2 regions of the Dorea sp. YH-dor226 genome follow, and region 1 is predicted to be linked to the other one. Evidence: predicted binding sites of a transcription regulator. Region 1 holds the regulator's gene; the other holds the start of a gene.
The links. The regulator Rex, encoded in region 1, represses fermentation and respiration genes when NADH is low (regulators of the CRP and FNR family bind a similar motif). The targets are predictions, from matches to a motif close to ATTGTTAANTANTTAACAAT.
Positions count from the first base shown of each region.

Region 1 (7,648 bases):
TCTGGTCAGATAGAGGTGAGAATATGGAGGAATATCGTGACGGATCTTTACGGGGAAAGGTTTTTCAACGATTAAGAGAAGATATTTTAAATGGAGTTTATCAGGAACACGAAGAATTAAGAGAGATTACGATCGGAGAGGAGCTTGGCGTGAGCAGGACTCCGGTCAGAGAAGCACTAAGGCAGCTTGAGCTGGAAGGACTTGTTACGATCATCCCGAATAAAGGGGCTTACGTAACAGGCATCACTGCAAAAGATGTGGAAGATATCTATAAGATTCGTTCCCAGCTGGAGGGATTATGTGCAAGATGGGCTACGAAAAATATTACAGATGAGCAGATAGAAGAACTGGAGGAGATCATACTCCTGTCGGAATATCATTTGCACAAAAAAAGGAATGGACAGGCGGAACAGGTGTCAGAGATGGATGGAAAGTTCCATAAGATCTTGTATGAAGCGTCCGATAGTCGTATACTGGAACATGTGTTAAAAGATTTTCACAAGTATGTACAGATGGCAAGGACGATGTCGGTAGAAGCACCGACACGTGCTCAGCGGTCTATTGAAGAACATCGCGAAATATTAAATGCGATCAGAGCAAAGGATGCAGATCTGGCTGAAAAGCTTGCAAATCAGCATATCATCAATGTTATGAAAAATCTGCATCTGAATGAAATATAGAACTATAAAACCTACGGAAACAGCGACAAAGATTCAAACAGGAGGAAGATGTAAAGATGGCAAAAATTAAGATGACAACACCTATTGTGGAGATGGACGGAGATGAGATGACCAGAATTCTCTGGAAAATGATTAAAGAAAATCTGCTGGAACCATTTGTTGAACTGAATACAGAATACTATGATCTGGGTCTTGAATGCCGTAATGAGACGAATGATCAGGTTACTGTTGATGCGGCAAATGCGACAAAGAAGTATAAAGTTGCCGTAAAATGTGCAACGATCACTCCAAATGCAGCACGTATGACAGAATATAATCTGAAAGAGATGTGGAAGAGTCCGAATGGTACGATCCGTGCGATTCTGGATGGAACGGTATTTCGTGCGCCAATCGTGGTAAAAGGCATTGAACCATGTGTGAAAAACTGGAAGAAACCAATTACGATTGCAAGACATGCGTATGGTGACGTTTATAAAAACACAGAAATGAAGATTCCAGGACCCGGGAAGGTTGAGCTTGTATATACGGCAGAAGATGGAACAAAGACAAGAGAACTGGTACATAACTATGCAGGAGCCGGTGTGGCACAGGGAATACATAATCTGTGCGGTTCCATTGAAAGCTTTGCAAGAAGCTGTTTTAACTATGCGCTGGATACCAGACAGGATCTTTGGTTCGCTACAAAGGATACAATCTCTAAAAAATATGATCATACATTTAAAGATATCTTCCAGGAGATCTATGATGCAGAATATGCTGAAAAGTTCGAAAAGGCAGGTATCGTATACTTTTACACACTGATTGATGATGCGGTAGCCCGTGTCATGAAGTCCGAAGGCGGATATATCTGGGCCTGCAAGAACTATGACGGAGATGTTATGAGTGATATGGTGTCTTCTGCATTTGGTTCACTTGCCATGATGACTTCTGTACTGGTATCACCGGAAGGATATTATGAGTATGAAGCTGCACATGGAACGGTACAGCGCCATTATTATAAGCATCTGAAAGGGGAAGAGACATCAACCAACTCTGTTGCAACAATCTTTGCATGGACAGGTGCGCTGAGAAAACGTGGCGAGCTCGATGGCAATCAGGAATTGATGGAATTTGCCGATAAACTTGAAAAGGCAACGATTGACACGATTGAAGAAGGAAAGATGACAAAAGATCTGGCACTGATTACGACGCTGGAGAATCTAACTGTATTGAACAGTGAGAACTTCATCAAAGCAATTGCGGAAAAATTGCAGTAAATTATGAAATAAACATAATTTGTTATACTGGTTCCCATGAAAGGAGTCGTGTGGTATGAAAAGTAATTGTGAGTCCTGTGCACATTATGAATATGATGAAGATTATGAATGTTACGTCTGTCAGATGGATCTGGATGAGGACGAGCTATATCGGTTTGTGACAAATACATATCGGGATTGTCCGTATTACAGTTATGGAGACGAGTATACGGTGGTCAGGCATCAGATGTAAATTTCAGGGAGCGTTGCTTGTACATGAAAAACCAGGATATCATATTCGGAAAGGTGATATCCTGGTTTTTATAATGTTTCCTTTCTTTATTCTGCAAGTTCTTCCCACTTTTCATATAATTCTGCAAGTTCTTCTGCGATAGAAGCTTTTTCCTTTGCCAGTTCCTGACATTTTACTGAATTCGTAAAGATCTCTTCCTGCATCATTAATTCATCGATTTCGGCATCGCGTTCTTCGAGATCAGAGATGCGGTCTTCCGTCTTTTTCAGTTCATTTTTTCGTTTTCGCTCCCGTGCCTGAGCTTCTTTTTGTTCCTGCCAGCTGAGTTTGGAATCTGTGATGGAATTCGTGGAAGATTTTGCTGCGGAAGAAGCGGCCTTTACACTTCCGGGAATTGGAGCCGAAGCAGTGCTGCCGGCATAGATGGCTGTCAGTTCTTCTTTTTTCTCCAGATAATAATCATAATTACCAATATAATTGACAAATGTCTGGTTTACCAGATCCAGGATCCTTGTTGCGGTCTGATTAATAAAATATCGGTCATGAGAGACATACAATACAGTTCCGGTGTAATCATTTAATGCTTTTTCCAGAATTTCTTTGGAGGTGATATCCAAATGGTTGGTTGGCTCATCAAGGATCAGAAAGTTTGCTTCGGACAGCATCAGTTTCGCAAGTGAAACACGTCCGCGCTCCCCGCCGCTCAGAGAGCTGATCTGTTTGAAGACGTCCTCTCCGGTAAAGAGAAATGCTGCAAGAACATTGCGGATCTGGGTGTTTGTCAGTGTCGGATAGTCATCCGATATCTCATCGAAGATGGTTTTTTCCATATGAAGGACGTGATGTTCCTGGTCATAGTATCCGATTTTTACATTCGTTCCAAGCGAGAAGGTTCCGCTGTCAGCTGAAACTACCTGATTCAGGATTTTCAATAATGTGGTTTTGCCGGTTCCGTTGTCGCCAATGATTGCAACATGTTCTCCGCGTTTTATTTCGAAGCTGATGTCAGAGAATAAGGTCTGCCCCGGAAATGATTTGCTTAAGTGTTCTACCGTTAATACATCGTTTCCACTGACACAGGAAGGCTCCAGTGTCAGATGAATCTCCGTATTCAGCTCCTGGGGCTTCTCTACAGGCTTCATCTTTTCCAGCATTTTTTCGCGACTTTCTGCACGTTTAATGGATTTTTCACGGTTGAAAGAACGAAGTTTTTCGATGACAGCCTCCTGGTGTCTGATTTCCTGCTGCTGGTTCAGATATTCCTTCAGTCGCGCTTCCCGAAGTTTCTTTTTCTTGTCGGCGTAATCGCTGTAATTGCCCTGATAGGTCATCAAAGATCCCTGCTCGATTTCCAGTACCTTTGTGACAACTCTGTTCAGAAAGTACCGGTCATGGGAGACGATCAGAACAGCCCCCGGATAGTTGAGAAGATAAGTCTCAAGCCATGAGATGGAATTCAGATCCAGGTGGTTGGTAGGCTCATCCAGCAGGAGAATATCCGGTTTTGTGAGGAGCAGCTTTCCAAGAGATACGCGTGTTTTCTGTCCGCCGGAAAGTGTGTCAACCGGCTTGGAGAAATCGTTTTCTGTAAAGCCAAGACCCTTAAGAACGCCCGTAATTTCACTTTCATAGGCATATCCGTTGGCGCGTTCGAAAGCGGCAGTCAGGCGGTTGTAAGTGTTCAGACGTGCTTCCAGTTCCGCACCGGAGAGATGTTTTAATTCCAGTTCGATAGAACGAATCTGTTGTTCCATGGAGATGATCTCTGACTTGGCAAGCTTCACTTCCTCATAGATGGTATTGCCGCTTTGCATCTGCTGGTGCTGTGCGAGATAGCCGAGAGTCTTTCCTTTTGTGAGAATGACAGTTCCGCCGTCAGAAGGCAGTTCTCCGACGACCATCTTCAGGAGAGTAGACTTTCCGGCGCCGTTTGGTCCGACCAGTGCAGCCTTTTCATGATCCTCTATGTGAAATGATCCATCGGCGACAATTACGTTTTCACCGAAGGATTTATTGATTCCGTGACATGCTAATATCATGGTATTTCCTCCTTTGCATACGATATAATTATAACGGAAATGGTGTAAATTACAACTATTGTTTGACATTAATCTTCCGATTTTATATAATATCTTTAGACTATAACAGGAAGGTGAATACATTGGAAGGAAGAGAGATATCGCAGGCGGTAATACGAAGGTTGCCAAGGTATTACAGATATTTGGGAGAACTTTTAGAAAATGGAGTAGAACGAATCTCTTCAAATGATCTCAGTAAACGAATGAAAGTGACTGCGTCACAGATTCGTCAGGATCTTAATAATTTCGGAGGATTTGGTCAACAGGGATACGGATATAATGTAAAGTATCTGTACACAGAGATTGGTAAGATTCTCGGACTTGAAGAAGATCACAATATTATTATTATCGGAGCTGGTAATCTGGGGCAGGCACTGGCCAACTATGCAGCATTTGAAAAACGTGGTTTTATATTAAAGGGAATCTTTGATGTGAATCCACGGTTGGAGGGTGTGGCAATCCGGGGCGTTCCGGTACGTATGATGGATGATCTGAAGTCTTTTGTACAGAATAATAATATAGATATTGCTGTTCTTACGATTCCAAAAGAAAAGGCAATTGAGGTTGCGAATATGCTGGTTGAAAACGGGGTACGTGCGATCTGGAATTTTGCACATACAGACCTGAATCTTCCAGAGAATATCATCGTGGAAAATGTGCATTTATCTGAAAGTCTTATGCAGTTATCCTATAATATAAGCCGTTATAACGAAGAACACAAAAAATAAAGATGATGTAGACGTGTAAGGTCCGGCATGTGCAGACATGCCTGTTCTTACACGTTCTTTGATATGGGGGTGAGACAATGCGATATCTGGTGGATGGCAGTCAGATGAAGGCTGCAGATCAGTATACGATCCAGACAATAGGTACTCCGTCCCTTGTATTGATGGAGCGGGCTGCCAGATGCTGTGTGCAGGTAATGACAGACAGATATCTGGATCTGTCCAGAGCCTGTGTTGTATGTGGCTCCGGGAATAATGGCGGAGATGGTCTGGCAATTGCGAGAATCCTTACCAGGATGGGATATCCGGCTACCGCCTGTTTTATTGGCAATAAGGAGCATTGTACAGAAGAGACAAAAGAACAGATGCGTCTCCTTAAGGAAGCCGGAGGCAAGATTATATATGGATACGAAGAGGCAAAATACAGCGTACTGATCGATGCGATCTTCGGTGTGGGACTGAGCAGAAAGATTGAGGGGAACTATCGTGAGATCATCGATCAGATGAATCGTTCGACGGGAATAAAGGTTGCAGTCGATATTCCGTCCGGAATCTCTTCCGGGAATGGTGCGGTGTTGGGAATCGCATTTCATGCAGATATTACGGTTACTTTTCAGCTTGAAAAGCTGGGACTTCAGATGTATCCGGGACGGGAATACGCCGGAGAGATCTATCCTGTTGACATAGGAATCTGCACAGACAGGATCAGGGATGACATATCTGTGGCATATACGTATGATAGAAGAGAATATAGCCGTCTGCTGCCGGTCAGAAAGGCGGATTCACATAAAGGAACATATGGAAAGCTTCTGGTAATTGCCGGAAGCAGGGGAATGTCAGGAGCAGCATATCTGAATGCCAAAGCAGCGTATCGGGCCGGAGCAGGACTGGTGCAGATCTATACTCCGGAGGAGAATCGTGTGATTCTTCAGACTCTGCTGCCGGAAGCAATTATTACTGCCTACGAGTCCTTTGAAGAAGAAAAACTGTGTTCGCTTCTTGCGTGGGCCGATACCGTATGTATCGGATCCGGGCTCGGAACGAACGACTTGTCGAAGAAGATCCTACAGACAACACTGAAAAATATAAAGGTACCGTGTGTGATTGATGCGGATGGACTGAATCTGTTATCAGAGAATATGGAAGCACTGAAGCAGGTATCGGACGGAGAGATCGTGCTGACTCCTCATATGAAGGAGATGGAACGATTGTCCGGCAAAATGGTATCAGAGATCCGGGAACACCGGACAGCTGTTCTGAGAGAATTCACGGAACAACATCCGGCAGTCGTAGCGTTGAAAGATTCCAGAACGATGGTTGCATCTTCAGGATCCCGCATATATGTGAATCTGTCCGGCAATTGTGCAATGGCAAAAGCCGGATCAGGAGATGTCCTTGCGGGGATGATCGCAGGTCTGATGGCACAGAAAGTATCCGGATATGATGCAGCAGTTCTGGGAGTCTATTTGCACGGCTGTTGCGGAGATTATGCCCGGAAGATCATGGGAAGCTATAGCGTTATGGCAGAAGATCTTATTGAAAATATAGGCAAAGTGTTCATAGATCAGGAGGAGTTGGCTTATGAAGAAGTATAGCAGAGTTATGGCGAGGGTCGATTTGGATGCAGTTGAATATAATATAGAGATGATGAAAAACAATATTAAAGAGGGTGTTCAGATCATGGCCGTTATTAAGATGGACGGATATGGACATGGAGCTGCACAGATTGCAAAAGTGCTGGATCCGAAAGAGTATATCTGGGGCTTTGCGGCAGCAACGCTTGACGAAGCTGTTCACCTGAAGAGATCAGGAATCAAAAAGCCAATACTTGTTCTTGGCTGTATCTTTCCGGATCAGTGGGAAGACATGATTGAGAATGAGATTCGCATGACAGTATTTACAAAGGAGATGGCTGAAGAAGTATCCGAACTTGCACAACGTATGGGAAGAAAAGTATATGTTCACATTAAGCTGGATACGGGAATGGGGCGTCTGGGCTTTCAGATTACAGAAGAAAATGCAGACATCATTGCTGCCATCAGCAAGCTTCCGAACCTAGTCATGGAAGGAATGTTTACACATTTTTCCAAAGCGGATGAAACGGATAAGACGTATACACATGAACAGATCAATCAGTATCTGTGGATGAAAAGGGCGTTGGAAGAAAGAAATGTTGTATTTTCTTATTATCACTGCTCCAACAGTGCAGGTATCATTGATATGAAGGAAGCTAATCTGAATCTGGTACGTGCAGGTATATCGACATACGGAATGTATCCGTCGGATGAAGTGGAAAAAGAAAATGTTCCTCTTAAGCCTGCAATGGAGCTGATCAGTCATGTGGCCTTTGTAAAGTGGGTAGAAGAAGGAAGAAGGATCAGTTACGGAGGAACATATGTGACAGCTTATCCGACGAAAGTTGCCACGATTCCGGTTGGATATGGAGATGGATATCCCCGCAGCCTGTCCAACCAGGGATATGTTCTGATCCATGGACAGAAAGCACCGATTCTCGGAAGAGTATGTATGGATCAGTTCATGGTTGATGTAACGGGTATAGATGATGTGAAATTCGGTGACAAAGTGACGTTGATCGGGAAAGACGGGGATGAGGTCCTTCCGGTAGAAACCCTGAGCGATCTTTCGGGAAGATTTAATTATGAATTTGTATGTAATC
Region 1 is NZ_JBDOHS010000004.1:92,567-100,214, forward strand. Features, by position in the region: gene ABE547_RS05040 (2-isopropylmalate synthase) at 1-13, shown strand, start outside; gene ABE547_RS05045 (GntR family transcriptional regulator) at 24-680, shown strand; gene ABE547_RS05050 (NADP-dependent isocitrate dehydrogenase) at 737-1,936, shown strand; gene ABE547_RS05055 (DUF6472 family protein) at 1,992-2,168, shown strand; gene ABE547_RS05060 (ABC-F family ATP-binding cassette domain-containing protein) at 2,255-4,207, opposite strand; gene ABE547_RS05065 (redox-sensing transcriptional repressor Rex) at 4,330-4,974, shown strand; gene ABE547_RS05070 (NAD(P)H-hydrate dehydratase) at 5,052-6,566, shown strand; gene alr (alanine racemase) at 6,553-7,648, shown strand, end outside.

Region 2 (7,648 bases), on a different contig from region 1:
ACGCAGCTGCCTTCTCCGAGACATCCGTAATTACATGCCTTCGGACCGCCGTCCTGCATCATATTGACCATCGTACAGTCTTTCAGGCCATGATACTCATATTCCTGTTTTGCCTTATCACAGGTTCCGGCACATTTTACAAAAGCCACCTGATGTACCTGTTCGCCTGCAGCAATTCCCATGATCTCTCCGATCTTTGCCGCAACCGGAGCTCCGCCGACCGGACATCCGCCCACTTCAGCTTCTCCCTTTACGATCGCAGCGGCAAGGCCGGAACAACCAGCGTAGCCACAACCACCACAGTTGTTTCCCGGAAGTACTCCGAGAATTGCTTCTTCTCTCTCATCTACTTCTACTGCAAATTTCTTACCAGCGATTCCGAGGAACACACCAATGAATAACCCGGTGCCGCCTACGATTACCGCAGCAAGAATAATTCCTGTAACACTCATTGTTATGCCTCCTCTTATAATAATCCTGAGAATCCGCAGAACGCGATCGCCATCAGACAAGCCGTAATCAGAACGATCGGAGTTCCCTGGAAGGATTCTGATATGTCGTTATACTCAATCTTCTCACGAATTCCTGCCATGATCACAATTGCGATCAGGAATCCGACAGATGTACCAACTCCATTGATCACACCCTCAAGAAGTGTATATTCCTTCTGTACGTTCGTAAGTGCTACACCAAGAACCGCACAGTTTGTTGTGATCAGAGGAAGATATACTCCCAATGCATTATACAATGGAGGCATCGCTTTTTTCAGGAACATCTCTACGAACTGTACCAGTGCAGCAATGATCAGAATGAAAACGATCGTCTGCAGATACTCGAATCCAAGCGGTGTCAGAATAAATTTATAAATTAAACCTGTTACAAATGAAGCAATTGTGATAACGAATACAACCGCACCACCCATTCCGGCAGCAGTGTCTACCTTCTTGGAAACACCAAGGAACGGACAGATTCCCAGGAACTGGCTGAGTACGACGTTATTCACAAGAGCGGAACCAATTGCAATAATCAATAATTCTTTCATCTATGTACTCCTCCTACTTTTCATTTCCTGTTGGGAACACTTTTCCTTCACATCCACCGCAGGAAGCACAATCTGTGCCACATCCCTGAGGTGCTGCAATCTTCTTGCCTTTCTTCTCTGCATTCTTGCGGATCTTGTTCATAGCCGCAACAAGGAATGCAAGTACCAGGAATGCTCCCGGAGGAAGAATGAAGATTGTAACCGGAACATATCCGCCTACACCGGCAGCGGTATCTGCAAGAGGAAGAATCTGTGCTCCGAAGATAGCGCCAGTACCGATCAGCTCACGGACAATACCGATACAGGTAAGTCCGAATGTAAATCCAAGTCCCATACCGATTCCATCAAAGATAGAAGGAATTACCGGATTCTTAGACGCATAACTTTCTGCACGTCCAAGAATGATACAGTTAACTACGATCAGAGGAATATAAATTCCCAGTGAATCATACAGACTTGGAACGAAACCTTCCAGAAGGAACTGTACAATTGTAACGAAAGATGCTACGACTACGATAAACGCCGGCATTCTGACAGAATCCGGAATAATCTTACGCAACATGGAAATCAACATGTTGGACAGCACAAGTACGACCGTTGTAGAAAGGCCCATACCTACACCGTTCATGGCGGATGTTGTTACCGCCAGGGTCGGACACATACCTAACATCAAAACGAAGGTAGGATTTTCTTTGATCAGACCGTTATATACTCTTTCAGTACATTTATTCATCTCTAACTACCTCCTATTGAAATGCATTCTGGTAATAACCAAGGGCTGCATTCACAGCACCGGTTACTGCTCTTGAAGTAATCGTTGCACCGCTTAACGCATCGATCGGTTCTCCGTCTCCGCCGTCTTTGGATACTACAAATTTTTCTGCCTGTTTTCCTTCATACTGACCATAGAATGCCGGCTCTGTCGCTTTCATTCCAAGTCCGGCAGTCTCGCTGATGGACAGAATGGAAACTCCGTTCACCGTACCATCTGCTGTGATACCAACTGTAATCTGAATGCTTCCTCCAAATCCGTCCTTATCGGTCGTTGTGATAACGTATCCCTCTTCACCAACGATACATACTTCATCAATTGTTGCGTTTACACCCATATCAGCGATTGCTTTATCTGCAGCAGCCTGATCAACCTCTGTTGCCTCAAATTCTTCCAGATCCGCCTCAGGAAATACAGCCTGCCATGCTTCCTTTTTCGCACTTTCCTGTACCTGAGCAATCGGATCTTTCGTAATCTCATATACGACACCGAGTGCAAGGCCTGCTATCAAAGTAATCATTGTAAGGATCAATGTATTTTTTACAATCTTATTCATTATTTCTCTCCTCCTTTACCGAATGGTTTTGGAAGAGTAACCTTCTCGATCAACGGAACTAAAAGGTTACTGATGATGATCGCATAGGAAACACCCTCTGCGGAAGCACCAAAGAGACGGAACAGTCCGGTCAGGACGCCCAGCAGGACACCGTATACATACTGTCCTTTCTTCGTGATCGGTGATGTAACATAATCAGTAGCCATAAACCATGCACCGAGCATCAGACCGCCTCCACACAGATGTGCTGTAATATACTGTGGATCAAAGAATCCAATCTCCGGATTCGCAAAATGTCCAAAGATACCAATAAAGATCACAAATGACACGATATAAGTTCCCGGAATCCGAAGATCAATGATTCCCAGAAGAATCAGGAAGATCGCACCGATGATAATTGCGATCACAGATGTTTCTCCGATCGTTCCCGGAATTGTTCCGATCAGCATATCCATACTGTTCACAGCCTCTCCACTCTTCAGAGCAGCAAGAGGAGTCGGACCCGTCACACCATCATATACAAATGTAGTCATCTGACTTGTAAATGAAATCAACAGGAAACATCTTGCACCCAGCGCCGGGTTCATGAAATTCTGTCCCAATCCGCCAAACAACTGTTTTACGATCAGGATTGCAAAGATACTTCCGAGAGCGCCCATCCACCAAGGTGCTGTAGGCGGCATGTTAAGTCCAAGCAATAATCCTGTAACAACTGCACTCCAGTCACCAACCGTGATCTTTTTGTGCATCAATCTTTCATATATGTACTCTGTCAGAACTGCCGTTACCGTTGTGGTAATCAACATTCCAAGTGCCGGCAGTTTAAAGTTCCATACACCAAACAAAGCAGCTGGCAACAGTGCAACGGTTACCATTAACATAATGTTGCTTGTGGTAGCTTTGGAACGTATATGTGGTGAAGATGACATTTTTAAATTGTTCTCACTCACGTTTGTTCACCTCTTCTTCTTTCTGATTTATTTTTTCTTCTTGCGGTTTGCTAAAGCAATCTTTCTCATAGATCCAATCGCCTGTTTCAGCGGACGCTTAGCAGGACAGACAAAACTACAAGAACCACATTCCATACATTCCAGTCCCTCATGAGCTGTAAACGTTGCTTCATCCTGACGTTCCGCATAATCGGCAAGTCTTGACGGAATCAGACGGCTCGGACATGCATCCACACATCGTCCGCAGTTAATACATGCGGAAGGCTCAAACTTCGCAACTTCGTCTTTTGTAAATCCAAGAATGGAAGAAGATGTCTTGGTAACCGGAACATCAAGCGTGAACATGGAGAATCCCATCATCGGACCACCAGAGATCAGTTTTTCCGGTTCTGTCTTAAATCCGCCTGCTGCTTCAACCAGTTCCTGCTGATTGATACCAAATGGTACTCTGAAGTTTCCTGGTTCTGCCACTGCATCACCACTTACAGTAACAACACGCTCCATAGACGGTTTACCTTCTGCCACTGCCTGATAGATGCTCACAAGTGTAGCTACGTTGTCTACAACACACCCTGCATCTGCAGGAAGCATTGCAGAGTTAATTGCTCTTCCTGTTGTAGCATAAATCAGCTGACGCTCACCACCCTGTGGATACTTCGTCTTAAGCGCAAGCACTTCCATACGTGGTTCATCTTTTGTAAGCTCTTTTAATTTTTCAATACAATCCGGCTTATTATCCTCTACACCAAACAGTCCCTTCGCATTATCAAACAGCTTCAGGACAATCTTCATTCCACCGACCAGTTTCTCCGGGGTCTCCATGATCGTTCTGTAATCTGCAGTAATATAAGGTTCACATTCCGCACAGTTTGCAATAATATAGTCAATCTTATCCGGTTCCTTCGGTGACAATTTTACTCTTGTCGGGAAACCTGCACCACCCATACCTACAACGCCGGCATTGCCAATCGCGTTCAGGATCTCTTCCTTGCTCATCTCTTCCAGCGGTTTCACTGCAGGATACTCTACTTCCTGATATTCCCCATCATTCTCAATTACAATACTATTTACAGTTCCCCCTGTTGGATTCAGATGTGGAGCAATTGCTTTGACCTTACCAGAAACTGATGCATAGATAGGCGCGGATACAAATCCTCCGGCTTCAGCGATCATCTGGCCCTTTAATACATGATCGCCAACAGCCACTACCGGAGCTGCAGGAGCGCCGATGTGCTGGGACATTGGATATACCAGATCGCCCTTAGGTTTTACGTCGACAATCGCCTTATCTTTAGCCAGGCTCTTGCCGTCATCCGGGTGGATACCACCCTTAAATGTTAACAATGCCATCCTTTTTTCCTTCCTTCCTTTTTTCTCTTTATATACTATACAAGAATTTCCCCCGATTATCCAGTAGATACGGACAAATCCTTTGTATATTTCCAAATACATCTTGTCGATTTTTTAACATAGAAAAGATAGAGGCATAGTGCCTCTATCTTAATATAATCGGTATTCAAAGTTCGCTTTCTGATTATTATTCAGCAGCACTTTCATCCACATTTTCTGTCTCCGCTTTCTCTTCAGCAACCGGCTCAAGAGCCTTCATGCTCAAGCTGATCTTCTTTTCAGCTTCATTCAGGTCAACAACCTTTGCAGTGATCTCCTGTCCTACTGACAGAACATCTGACGGTTTATCAACATGCGCTCTGGAAATCTGAGAAACATGAAGAAGTGCATCCACACCCGGTGCCAGTTCTACGAATGCACCAAAATCCGTCATTCTTGCAACTTTACCTGTAATAACAGTTCCAACAGCATAATCTGCTGCTGCATTTGCCCATGGATTTGTCTCAGGGAACTTCAGGCTTAATGCGATCTTTGTCTCATGAATATCTTTGATCATAACTTCAACTTTCTCGCCTACCTGGAATACTTTCTTAGGATTTTCCACACGTCCCCAGGACATTTCAGATATATGAAGAAGTCCGTCAACACCACCAAGATCAATGAATGCACCGAAATCTGTCACATTCTTAACAGTTCCTTCCATTCTGTCGCCAACCTGGATCTTCTCAAACAATTCTTTCTGCTTTTCTGCACGTTCAGCAACCAGAAGCTGTCTTCTGTCACCGATCACGCGATTTCTTCTGGGATTAAATTCACTGATTACGAATTCAATCTCCTGATCCTGATATTTGCTCAGGTCTTTTTCATAAGTATCAGACACAAGACTTGCAGGGATGAATACTCTTGCTTCATCAACCACTACGCTTAATCCACCGCCAAGGATCTGAGCGACCGGAGCTCTCAATACTTCATGATTCTCAAAAGCTTCTTTTAATCTTTCATTTCCCTTTTCAGCAGCCAGTCTCTTATATGTCAGCAGAACCTGACCTTCTCCGTCATTCACCTTTAATACTTTTGCGGACATCTTGTCACCAACAGAAACCATTGTTGTAAGATCGGCATTTGTTTCATTGGTGTACTCGCTTCTTGTAATGATACCGTCTGCCTTGTAACCTATATTCAAGATGATCTCATCAGGTTTTACATCGATGACTGTACCATCTACAACCTCTCCGTTTCTAATTGTTTTAAATGAATCTTCCAACATTTGTTCAAAAGTTAATTCTGACATTATTTTGAACCTCCTCAATTATTTTCTTGGGCGTGGATGCCCCTGCTGTAATACCTACTGTTTCCACGGACCTTAATTGATTCATATCCAAATCGTCAAGTGTCTGTATATAGTACGTATTCAAACATTCTTCTTTACAGATTTCAAATAACTTCTGAGTATTTGAACTACGCTTATCTCCTATCACAACCATAGCATCTACTCTCTCTGCAATGTGACGCGCTTCTTCCTGCCGTTCTTTCGTCGCATTACAAATCGTATTTAAAACAATTATATCATACCCCTTTTTTGAGATAATTTCAACTAAATCTTTGAATTTATTGTAGTTAAATGTCGTCTGTGCTACGATGCATATCTTTCCTGCATTTTCTTCAAGATGAAACTTCTGCGCATCCTCTGCCGTCTGTATTACAGTAACACGATCGCCGGCCCATCCGCGAATCCCCTGAACCTCAGGATGCTCGCCATTTCCGATAATAATAACATGCGTTCCCTCGGCGCTTTCCTCTTCCACAATTTTATGAATCTTCTTTACAAACGGACAGGTTGCATCCACACAGGTCAGTCCCCTTTTTTCTATCTTTTCACAGATATATCTTGGAACCCCGTGCGAGCGAATCACCACAATTCCCGATTCAACCGCATCCAGTTCCTTCTCATTACAGAGCACTTCCACTCCCTGTTTTTGCAGATCTCTGATGACTTCTTCGTTATGAATGATGGGACCATAAGTATAGATTTTCTCCCCCTCATGCTCCCGGGCCTGTGCATAGACCGTATCTACTGCCCGTTTTACCCCGAAGCAGAAGCCGGCAGTTTTTGCAAGTTCAATCTTCATGATTCCATTCTTATCCTTTCGATGTTATTCACACAGTTTTACGATCGCATCTACCACTTCTTCGATCGTCATGCGGGAACTGTCTACCAGAACTGCATCTTCTGCCTGCTTAAGAGGTGCGATCTCTCTTGTCATATCACGGTGATCTCTCTGCTCAATATCTGCTTCAATTTCCTTAAGATCACATGCGATTCCCTTTTCACAGAGTTCATCGTAACGTCTTTTTGCTCTTGTCTGAACACTGGCTGTCAGAAACACCTTAACATCCGCATTCGGAAGCACACAGGTTCCGATATCTCTTCCATCCATGATTACATTCTGCGTCCTGGCAAGATTCTGCTGTAATTCCAGAAGCTTTGATCGCACCTGAGGAATTGCAGATGTGACAGATGCCATATTTCCCACCTCTTCATCCCGCAGTCTGGAGGTGATATTTCTTCCATTCAGATACACCTGCTGTACCCCATTTTCATACTGGATTGTCACCTCAGCATCCTGACATGCCAGAATTACTTTTTCTGTCTCATTCGCCTGAATTCCCTGATCCAGAAAATGAATCGCAAGCCCACGGTACATTGCTCCCGTATCAACATAGATGTAACCCTTTTTCTGCGCTACCAGTTTTGCTATCGTGCTCTTCCCCGCACCTGCCGGTCCGTCAATCGCCACATTATATCCCATGATTCTTTCTCCTCATTATTACTTTTTCTTTTTTTCTGCAACACTCACCTGTTCAATTCCTTTTTTCACTCCGTGACATTTTTCCAAAAGGTACTGTTTAAACTCTTCTATATCCGCATCCAGAATTCCATTTTTCAGAATCGCGAAAAATCTCTGTCCGCCTTCTTC
Region 2 is NZ_JBDOHS010000008.1:106,615-114,262, forward strand. Features, by position in the region: gene ABE547_RS08795 (RnfABCDGE type electron transport complex subunit B) at 1-452, opposite strand, end outside; gene ABE547_RS08800 (electron transport complex protein RnfA) at 467-1,042, opposite strand; gene ABE547_RS08805 (electron transport complex subunit E) at 1,056-1,775, opposite strand; gene ABE547_RS08810 (RnfABCDGE type electron transport complex subunit G) at 1,789-2,370, opposite strand; gene ABE547_RS08815 (RnfABCDGE type electron transport complex subunit D) at 2,370-3,299, opposite strand; gene rsxC (electron transport complex subunit RsxC) at 3,348-4,670, opposite strand; gene rpsA (30S ribosomal protein S1) at 4,858-5,961, opposite strand; gene ispH (4-hydroxy-3-methylbut-2-enyl diphosphate reductase) at 5,942-6,799, opposite strand; gene cmk ((d)CMP kinase) at 6,824-7,480, opposite strand; gene ABE547_RS08840 (hypothetical protein) at 7,499-7,648, opposite strand, start outside.
Region 2: the regulator Rex is predicted to act here: its motif matches at 4,773-4,792, upstream of rsxC (electron transport complex subunit RsxC).